Sphingosinicella sp. BN140058: one gene and its partners. The protein of the gene in region 3 interacts with the protein of the main gene of each other region in a pairwise test. Links are inferred from orthologs where the notes say so. Each region holds a gene or a part of one and is shown on either strand. Other genes may lie near its edges.

Evidence for each region.
Region 1: the proteins of ETR14_RS11925 (region 3) and secA interact in binary tests that used the Escherichia coli proteins (3 or more experiments, as listed by UniProt). The link is inferred for Sphingosinicella sp. BN140058 from one-to-one orthologs.
Region 2: the proteins of ETR14_RS11925 (region 3) and ETR14_RS25365 interact in binary tests that used the Escherichia coli proteins (3 or more experiments, as listed by UniProt). The link is inferred for Sphingosinicella sp. BN140058 from one-to-one orthologs.

Annotation. Positions count from the first base shown.
Region 1 is NZ_CP035501.1:5,415,438-5,418,874, reverse strand. What follows is about bases 135-3,417. They hold secA (preprotein translocase subunit SecA), read left to right. Parts: upstream 135-487; coding sequence 488-3,217; downstream 3,218-3,417. Other genes in these bases: ETR14_RS24575 (hemerythrin domain-containing protein), read right to left, coding at 3,299-3,417; ETR14_RS24585 (GFA family protein), read right to left, coding at 135-344. Outside these bases: more of ETR14_RS24585, read right to left, coding at 1-134; more of ETR14_RS24575, read right to left, coding at 3,418-3,437. UniProt on the Escherichia coli protein: Required for protein export, interacts with the SecYEG preprotein conducting channel.
Region 2 is NZ_CP035501.1:5,584,424-5,587,351, reverse strand. The notes cover bases 1-2,774. They hold ETR14_RS25365 (acyl carrier protein), read left to right. Parts: upstream 1-1,156; coding sequence 1,157-1,393; downstream 1,394-2,774. Other genes in these bases: mltG (endolytic transglycosylase MltG), read left to right, coding at 2,763-2,774; fabF (beta-ketoacyl-ACP synthase II), read left to right, coding at 1,496-2,755; fabG (3-oxoacyl-[acyl-carrier-protein] reductase), read left to right, coding at 325-1,062; fabD (ACP S-malonyltransferase), read left to right, coding at 1-323. Outside these bases: more of mltG, read left to right, coding at 2,775-2,928. UniProt on the Escherichia coli protein: Carrier of the growing fatty acid chain in fatty acid biosynthesis.
Region 3 is NZ_CP035501.1:2,628,880-2,631,825, forward strand. The notes cover bases 94-2,885. They hold ETR14_RS11925 (YbgC/FadM family acyl-CoA thioesterase), read left to right. Parts: upstream 94-1,157; coding sequence 1,158-1,613; downstream 1,614-2,885. Other genes in these bases: ETR14_RS29545 (DUF3089 domain-containing protein), read left to right, coding at 94-325; ETR14_RS11915 (hypothetical protein), read right to left, coding at 267-686; ETR14_RS11920 (helix-turn-helix transcriptional regulator), read right to left, coding at 694-906; ETR14_RS29550 (hypothetical protein), read right to left, coding at 899-1,033; tolQ (protein TolQ), read left to right, coding at 1,616-2,305. Also shown: more of ETR14_RS29545, read left to right, coding at 1-93; more of ETR14_RS11940, read left to right, coding at 2,886-2,946.

The DNA of each region.
Region 1 (3,437 bases), 2.8 Mb from region 3 along the record:
CCCCAGAAGATGTGGAATTCGGGCGCAATCCTGTCCGGGGCGTCGAGCGTGGCGACGCTGAAATCGACCGTCTCAGGCTGGTGCGCGACTTCCATGGTGAACGGCGTGCCGCATTCGCCGCAGAAACGCCGGAAGCCGAAGCTCGACGAGTCGAAGCGCTTCACCTTGTCGGCGCCCTGGGTGAAGATCAGATCCCCCGCCGGCACCGACGAGAAGACCATAGCCGGCGCGCCGGAGCTCAACTGGCAGGTCCGGCAGTGGCAATAACCGGTGTCGAAGGGCGGGCTCTTGAGCTGGTAGCGAACCGCTCCGCAAGCACAGCCGCCGGTCAGAAGGTCGTTCATGCCCAAGGGCTAAGCGGCGACCGCCAGCGCGTCAATTGACTTGCCATAGGGCCAACCCTACATCCCCAACAACGATTGCAAGGGGGGCGGCGAACCGGCCGCGTCTTGCGCGTGGCCCGCATTCAAGAAGATTAGGATCGCCCATGTTTGGCGGATTTGCCAAAGCCATTTTCGGATCGTCCAACGACCGCTACGTCCGCTCGCTTCGCAAGATCGTCGACCGCATCAACGGCTTCGAACCGACCGTTTCGGCGATGACCGACGACGAGCTGCGCGGCCAGACGGCGATCTTCCGCCAGCGCCTATCGGACGGCCAGGATCTGGACGACATTCTTCCGGAAGCGTTCGCCACCGTGCGAGAGGCCGGCAAGCGCGTGCTCGGCCAGCGCCACTATGACGTCCAGATGGTCGGCGGCATCGTTCTCCATCGCGGCGAGATCGCCGAGATGCGCACAGGCGAGGGCAAGACGCTGGTCGCGACGCTCGCCACCTATCTCAATGCGCTGGAAGGCAAGGGCGTTCACGTCGTCACCGTGAACGACTATCTCGCCCGCCGCGACGCGGACTGGATGGGCCAGGTCTATCGCTTCCTCGGCCTCACTGTGGGCGTGATCGTTCCCAATCTGTCCGATCAGCAGCGCCGGGCCGCCTACGCCGCAGACATCACCTACGGCACGAACAACGAGTTCGGCTTCGACTATCTGCGCGACAACATGAAATATGACCGCGCGGCGATGGTGCAGCGGCCGTTCAACTACGCGATCGTCGACGAGGTCGACTCGATCCTGATCGACGAAGCCCGCACGCCGCTGATCATTTCCGGCCCGACGGAAGACAAGTCGGAGCTCTACATGTCGGTCGATGCGGTCGTGAAGACGCTCGATCCGATCGATTACGAGGTCGACGAGAAGCAGCGTTCGGTGGTGCTGACCGAGGACGGCACCGAGAAGATCGAGCGCGTGCTCGAGGAAGCCGGCCTGCTGGTCGGCTCCAACCTCTACGATTACGAAAACACGCTCGTCGTCCACCACCTGAACCAGGCGCTTCGCGCGAACGTGATGTTCAAGCGCGACATCGATTACATCGTCAAGAACGGCAAGGTCATCATCATCGATGAGTTCACCGGCCGCATGATGGATGGCCGGCGCTGGTCCGAGGGTCTCCATCAGGCGGTGGAAGCCAAGGAAGGCGTCAACATCGAGCCCGAGAATCAAACGCTCGCCTCGATCACGTTCCAGAATTATTTCCGTCTCTATCCCAAGCTCGGCGGCATGACCGGTACCGCAGCGACCGAGGCGGCCGAATTCTACGACATCTACAAGATCAACGTCGTCACCATCCCGACCCATGTCCCGGTGCAGCGGATCGACGAGGACGACGAATTCTACAAGAACCAGAACGACAAGTTCGCCGCCATCGCCAAGGCGATCAAGGAGAAGCAGGAAATCGGCCAGCCGGTTCTGGTCGGCACCGTGTCGATCGAGAAATCGGAGCTCCTCGCCGAATTCCTGCAGCGCGAGGGCGTCCGCCACGAAGTGCTCAATGCCCGCTACCACGAGCAGGAAGCGCACATCGTCGCCCAGGCGGGACGCACCGGTGCGGTCACCATCGCCACCAACATGGCCGGCCGCGGCACCGACATTCAGCTCGGCGGCAACGTCGAGTTCCGAGTCAATGACGAGCTCTCCGACATGGAGGAAGGGCCGGAGCGCGATGCCGCGATCGAGCGTATCAAGCGCGAGATCCAGGAGGAGAAGGCGCGTGTGCTCGCCGCCGGCGGCCTGTTCGTGCTCGGCACCGAGCGCCACGAGAGCCGCCGCATCGACAATCAGCTGCGCGGTCGCTCCGGCCGTCAGGGCGATCCCGGCCTCAGCCGATTCTACCTGTCGCTCGACGACGATCTCCTGCGCATCTTCGGTCCGCAGACCATGTTCGCGCGCCTGATGAACAAGAATCTCGAGGACGGCGAAGCGATCGTTAGCCCCTGGATCTCCAAGGCGATCGAGACAGCGCAGAAGAAGGTCGAAGCGCGCAACTACGACATCCGCAAGCAGGTCGTTGAATATGACGACGTGATGAACGATCAGCGCAAGGTGATCTACGAGCAGCGTGCCGACATCATGGACGCCGACACGATCGGCGACGTCGTCGAGGACATGCGCGCCGAGACCGTCAACGCGATCGTCGGCGAGGCCTGCCCGCCCAACACCTATCCCGAGCAATGGGAGATCGCCCATCTCAAGACCCGCCTCAGCGAGGTGTTCGGTCTCGAGCCGCCGGTCGAACAGTGGATGCAGGAAGAGGCGGTCGATCCGGAGATCTTCGTCGAGCGCATCCAGGCGATGGCCGATGCCCAGATCGAGGAGAAGAAGGCGGCAATACCGCCGGAAAGCTTCATTCAGGTCGAAAAGTCGATTCTGCTGCAGTCGCTCGACCACCACTGGAAGGAGCATCTCGCGATGCTCGATGCGCTCCGCCAGGTCATCCACCTGCGTGCCTACGCGCAGAAGAAGCCGATCGACGAATATAAGCGTGAAGCCTTCCAGCAGTTCGAGCGCATGCTGATCGCGATCCGCGAGGACGTGACCCGCACGCTGGCGCTGGCCTCGATCACCATGCCCGAGCCGGAGCCCGAATATGCCGACCTGCCGGACTTCATCACCCATCACATCGATCCGCTGACCGGCGACGACGACACCGTCGACATCGATGCGTCGAGCGGCAACGTCCTCTCGCGCCTGCCGCCGCTCCAGATCGAGCGTCCCGAACTTCCGCAAGGCGTCGATCTCGCCGAGACGCCGGTCAGCCGCAATGCGCCATGCCCCTGCGGATCGGGCCAGAAGTACAAGCATTGCCACGGCCAGCTCGCCTGAGCTGACCCGGACGAAAAAGAGAAGGGCCGGTGCGGGATGTCCGCACCGGCCCTTTTTCGTTCAGGTCCGCCGATCGGGAGATCAGGCGACCTTGAACCCTTCCTTGTTCATCAGCGCGCTCAGCCGCGCATTCTGCTCGTCCGAGAGCAGCTTGCGGAATGCGGGGAACACCTCTTCCTCCTCCATGCGGATATGCTCTTCGATCATGGCGCGGAAATCG
Region 2 (2,928 bases), 3.0 Mb from region 3 along the record:
CGCTGATGGAGCCGGCGGCCCGCGCGATGGAGCAGGCGCTGGCCGATGTCGCGCTCGCGGATCCTGCGGTGCAGCTCTACGCCAACGTCGCGGCGGCGCCGGTCTCCGAAGCGGACGAGATCCGCCGACTGCTGGTCGAGCAGGTGACCGGGATGGTGCGCTGGCGCGAAAGCGTCGAAGCCATGGCCGCAGCGGGGGTGGACCACTTCGTCGAGTTCGGCGGCAAGGTGCTGGGGCCGATGGTGAAGCGCATCGTTCCCGAGGCAAGGGTGACGAGCGTGGTCACGATGGACGACATCGACGCGCTGGTGAAGGAGATCTGACATGTTCGACTTGAACGGAATGACCGCGCTCGTGACCGGCGCCTCGGGCGGGATCGGTTCGGCGATCGCGCGGGCCCTGGCCGAACGCGGGGCGCGGGTGGCGCTTTCCGGCACCCGCGAGGAGGCGTTGCAGGCTGTGGCCGCGGAGATCGGCGGCGATCCCGTCATCCTCCCTGCCAATCTGTCGGACGGCGCCGCCGTGGACGCCCTCGTCCCGCAGGCGGTGGAGGCACTCGGCAAGCTCGACATCCTGGTGAACAATGCCGGCGTCACCCGCGACAATCTCGCGATGCGGATGAAGGACGAGGAATGGGCGGACGTGATCCGCGTCAATCTGGAAGCCGGCTTCCGCCTGTCGCGCGCGGCGCTGAAACCGATGATGCGGGCGAAATACGGCCGGATCGTCTCGATCACGTCGGTCGTCGGCGCCACGGGCAACCCGGGGCAGGCCAATTATGCGGCATCCAAGGCCGGTTTGGTCGGCATGTCGAAGGCGCTCGCCCAAGAGGTTGCAAGTCGCAACATCACTGTTAATTGCGTCGCGCCGGGCTTTATTCGCTCGGCGATGACCGATGCGCTGCCGGAAGCTCAGAAGGATAATCTGATGGGCAAGATTCCGGCGGGGCGGCTCGGCGAGGGGATCGACGTGGCTGCGGCCGTCCTCTACCTGGCGAGCCGCGAAGCCGCTTACGTGACGGGCCAGACCCTGCACGTGAACGGCGGCATGGCCATGCTGTAAGGCGTCTTGCCGCCAACGTAACGTTACGCCACTTGCCAGCCCCCTTTGGGAGCGGCTAGGGCAATCGCAAACAAATCCTAGGGAAGGGTAGAATATGAGCGAGACCGCCGACCGCGTGAAGAAGATCGTCGTCGAGCATCTTGGCGTCGAAGCCGACAAGGTGACCGAGGATGCGAGCTTCATCGACGATCTGGGCGCCGACAGCCTCGACATCGTCGAGCTGGTCATGGCTTTCGAGGAAGAGTTCGGGGTCGAAATCCCGGACGATGCCGCCGAGAAGATCACCACCGTTCGCGACGCGATCACCTATATCGACAGCAACAAGGCCTGAGCTTTCCGGCCCACCGGCCGGCGGTGCTCGAGCCGCTTTGACGAACGGCTCCCCGTCATCGCCGGGGGGCCGTTTTGACTTTTTGACCCCGGGAGTTTCCTGATGCGCCGCGTAGTCGTCACTGGTCTTGGCATGGTGTCCCCGCTTGGGGCCGATGTCGAGACGAGCTGGAAGAACATCATCGCTTCGAAGAGCGGGGCCACCCGAATCACGCGCTTCGATCCGACCGATTATGCGTGTCAGATCGCGTGTGAAGTGAAGGCACCCGATCACGAGTGGGGGTTCGATCCGGCCAAGCGGATCGATCACAAGATCCAGCGTCAGGTCGATCCGTTCATCATCTACGGCCTCGATGCTGCCGGCCAGGCGCTCGAGGATGCCGGCCTCACCGACGCGAGCGAGGAAGAGCGTTATCGCATCGGCGTGTCGATCGGCTCCGGAATCGGCGGCCTTCCCGGCATCGAGAAGGAATCTCTGGTGCTCGCCGAAAAGGGACCCCGTCGGGTCAGCCCGCATTTCGTTCACGGCCGCCTCATCAATCTGATCTCTGGCCAGGTTTCGATCCGCTACGGCCTGATGGGACCGAACCACGCGGTGGTGACGGCCTGCTCGACCGGCGCGCATTCGATCGGCGACGCGGCCCGGATGATCATCATGGACGATGCCGACGTCATGGTCGCCGGCGGCGCCGAGAGCGCCTTGTGCCCGCTCGGAATCGCCGGTTTCGCCCAGGCACGCGCGCTGTCGACCCAGTTCAACGATCAGCCCGAACGGGCTTCGCGACCCTATGACAAGGATCGCGACGGCTTCGTGATGGGTGAGGGCGCCGGTGTGGTCGTGCTTGAGGAATATGAGCGCGCAAAGAAGCGCGGCGCCAAGATCTACGCCGAACTGATCGGCTACGGCATGTCCGGGGACGCGTATCACGTCACGGCGCCGCACCCCGAAGGCGCCGGCGGCTACCGGGCGATGGAAGTCGCCATGAAGCGCTCGGGGCTGTCGCTGTCCGACATCGATTACATCAATGCCCACGGCACCTCGACTCCGATGGGCGACGAATTGGAGCTCGGCGCGGTCCGCCGCCTGTTCGGCAATGCGATCGGCAATTTGTCGATGAGCTCGACCAAGTCCGCCATCGGCCATCTGCTCGGCGGTGCCGGCGCGGTGGAGGCGATCTTCTGCATTCTCGCACTCCGCGATCAGATCGTCCCGCCGACGCTCAACCTCGAAAATCCGAGCGATGGCACGGCCGGCGTCGATCTGGTGCCCCTGGTCGCCAAGGAACGGAGCGTCAAGGCCGTGCTCAACAACAGCTTCGGCTTCGGCGGCACCAACGCCAGCCTCGTCATGAAGGCGGTCTGACCCGCGCATGCGGAAGCTCCTCGTCCTCGGCCTGCTGGCCGGGGCCGCCATCCTCGTCGGCCTCTATTTCATCCAGGGATGGAAAGCGGCGGGGCCGTCGAGCCGGCCGACGCCGGTGCTGATCGCGTCCGGATCCAGCCTCGCAGCCGCGGCCGAGCAGCTGGAAGAGGCCG
Region 3 (2,946 bases):
GGAGGGTGCTCCGCCGACACCTTTCCTGCGCACCGAGGGGTTGGTGAGCGGCACCTGCGTTCACGATGGTCAGGTCGGTTATCTCGCGATCACCGTCAACGCGGATCCGGCGGACGCCCGCACCGATACGATCCCCGGCGATGTCTACATGCTCGGCAAGGTCAATCCCGGCTGGGGCTTGCACCTGATCGACGTCAACGTCGCCCAGGGCGATCTCATCCGCCTCGTCGAAGCGCAGGCCGCGGCCAAGGCGGACGGCGGGCGGGTCAGCGCAGCTCCAGCCAGGCGTAGCGCGAAAGCGCCGCGGCAAGCGCGACGGCCGTGATCATGCGGATCGCATCCTGGACGCTGATCGGCCGGAACCAGTCGCCGGCATAGACCGCCACAGCGGAGAGCATGGCGGCGTAGAAGCCGGTAGCAACGACGCTGGCGCGATTCAGCAGCGACAGTTCGTCGTTGATCAGGCGCCGGCGGTCACGGCCGGCGAACAGCGCCCCGCCCGAGGCGAGCACGATCATCCACAGCAGGACGAGGACGATCCACGCCGCGCCGCGCGCGTTCGCATCGGAATAGGCGTGGTTGCCGAACTGAATCGCGCCATTGAGCAAGATGATCAGGGCAGCGGCGGCCATGATCAGGGCCCTGCTGCGCGAGTCCCGCTCGGCGCGCACGATCTTGTCGTTCATTCGTCTATCACTCCGGCTCGCCCAGGGAGAAGAGCTGCTCCACGCTGCGGCCGAGCGCGCGGGCAAGCTTGAGGGCAAGGATCGTCGACGGCACGAACACGCCGTTCTCGACCGTGTTGATCGTCTTGCGACTGACCCCCACCAGTTCGGCAAGGTCCGCCTGGGTCAAATTCTGCTCCGTCCGGAGCGCCCGCAGGCGGTTCGAGAGGGTCTCAGCCATCACCGGCCGTGCGGCGGGCGAGACGATCGCACGCCGCGAGCGTCGACATATCCCCGCGGATCGGCAGCACGCGCGCGCCCCGATCCGAAGCCCTTGCCGCCAGCATCACTGAAGCCTTGCCGATCATCTGCGAAGCCTTGTAACCTCTAGGTGACATGTAACCTTGGCGTTACATCGGGTCAATTGCATTTTCACAGCCAGCGGCCCGTTAACGCTTTCCCCCTGCGGTGCGGGTGGTTAGAGCCGCCGGGGTGACGATCGGAGAGAGTTTGCGCCCGGCCGAAGGCAGGTTCGAGGGGAGGACCCATCATTTCCCCCTGCGCGTCTATTTCGAGGACACCGATGTCGCAGGCATCGTCTACTACGCGAACTATCTGCGCTTCATGGAGCGCGCGCGCTCGGATCTGCTGCGCGCGCTCGACATCGATCAGCGCGGCACGCTGGAGGCGGGCGAGGGCGTCTATGCGGTCGCCGACGTGTCGATCCGCTACAAGCTGCCGGCCAAGCTCGGCGACGATCTGCGGATCGTAACCGAGCTCCAGGAGATCCGCGCGGCGAGCGTGCTCATTCATCAACGGGTCATGCGCGGCGAGGAAATGCTCACCGACGCATTGGTGACGGCGGCGTTTCTCAGTCCCGAAGGCCGTCCCAAGCGCCAGCCGCGTGCGTGGGTCGAACGGTTCGAGCGGTTGCAAGGAGAGGTTTGAGAGTGGCCAATGTCGAACTGGCGGGTGGTGCAGTGTCGCCCGTCGCTCTGTTTCTTCAAGCGGACATCATCGTCAAATCGGTGATGATCGGCCTTCTGCTCGCCAGCCTGTGGACCTGGGCGATCATCATCGGTCACTGGCTGAAGGTTCGCCGGCTGTCGTCGGAGAGCGAACGTTTCGAGAAGGATTTCTGGAAGGCGGACGATATCGACCGCTTCTACGAGCAGCGCGGCAAGGTCGACACGCCGAGCGCCAAGGTGTTTGCCGCCGGCATCGCCGAATGGCGCCGCTCCACCGCCGGCAGCAAGGTCGATCGCGAGGGTACGAGGGCGCGGCTTGCAGTCGCGATGCACAGTGCGGTCGGCGCCGAGGTCGATCGCATCGCCAGCCGGCTCAACATACTGGCGACGGTCGGATCGGTGGCGCCTTTCGTGGGCCTGTTCGGCACCGTGTGGGGCATCATGCGCAGCTTCACGTCGATCGCCGGCGCCAACAATACCAGCCTGGCGGTGGTTGCGCCCGGCATCGCGGAGGCGCTGTTCGCCACCGCGCTCGGCCTGTTTGCGGCGATTCCGGCGGTCATCGCCTATAACCGCATGACCTACGGCGTGAACCGGATCGAAGCGCGCCTCCAGCGCTTCGCCGACGGCTTCCACGGCACGTTGAGCCGCGAACTGGATCAAGAGGGCTGACGATGGCGATGGGCCCTCTCCATAGCGGCGGTCAGCGCGGGCGGCGGACGCCGATGGCGGAGATCAACGTCACGCCGATGGTTGACGTGATGCTGGTGCTGCTGATCATCTTCATGGTCACCGCACCCCTGCTGGTCGCCGGCGTCCCCGTAGACATGCCCGAGAGCAAGGCGGGCGCGCTCGATCAGGAGCAGGAGCCGATCTCGATCTCGCTCGATCCCGCCGGCGCGATCTTCATCGGCGATCAGGAAGTGCCGGCCGAGGAGCTCGGCGCACGGCTGGCCACCCTCGCCGGCAATTCCAAGGAAGAGGGCGGTCCCCGCGTGTTCCTCCGCGCCGATCGCGGCCTCGATTATGGCCGGGTGATGTCGGTCATGGGTGAGATCAATGCCGCGGGCCTGCGCAAGGTCGCCCTGGTCAGCGTCGCCTCCGGCGAGAGCCGGTAATGGATCGGGCGGAGGCCACCGGTTTCGGCATCGCGTTCGCGGGGCATGCCGCCCTGCTGGCATTGCTCGCCTTCGGCCTCGCCACCGCCAAGATCCCGAAGCCGCAGGCCGATCCGATCGAAGTCTCGTTCGTGGACGAGGTCGCGCTGGAGAGTCAGTCGCCGAGCCCCACCGCCGAACAACCCGCGGCCAAGC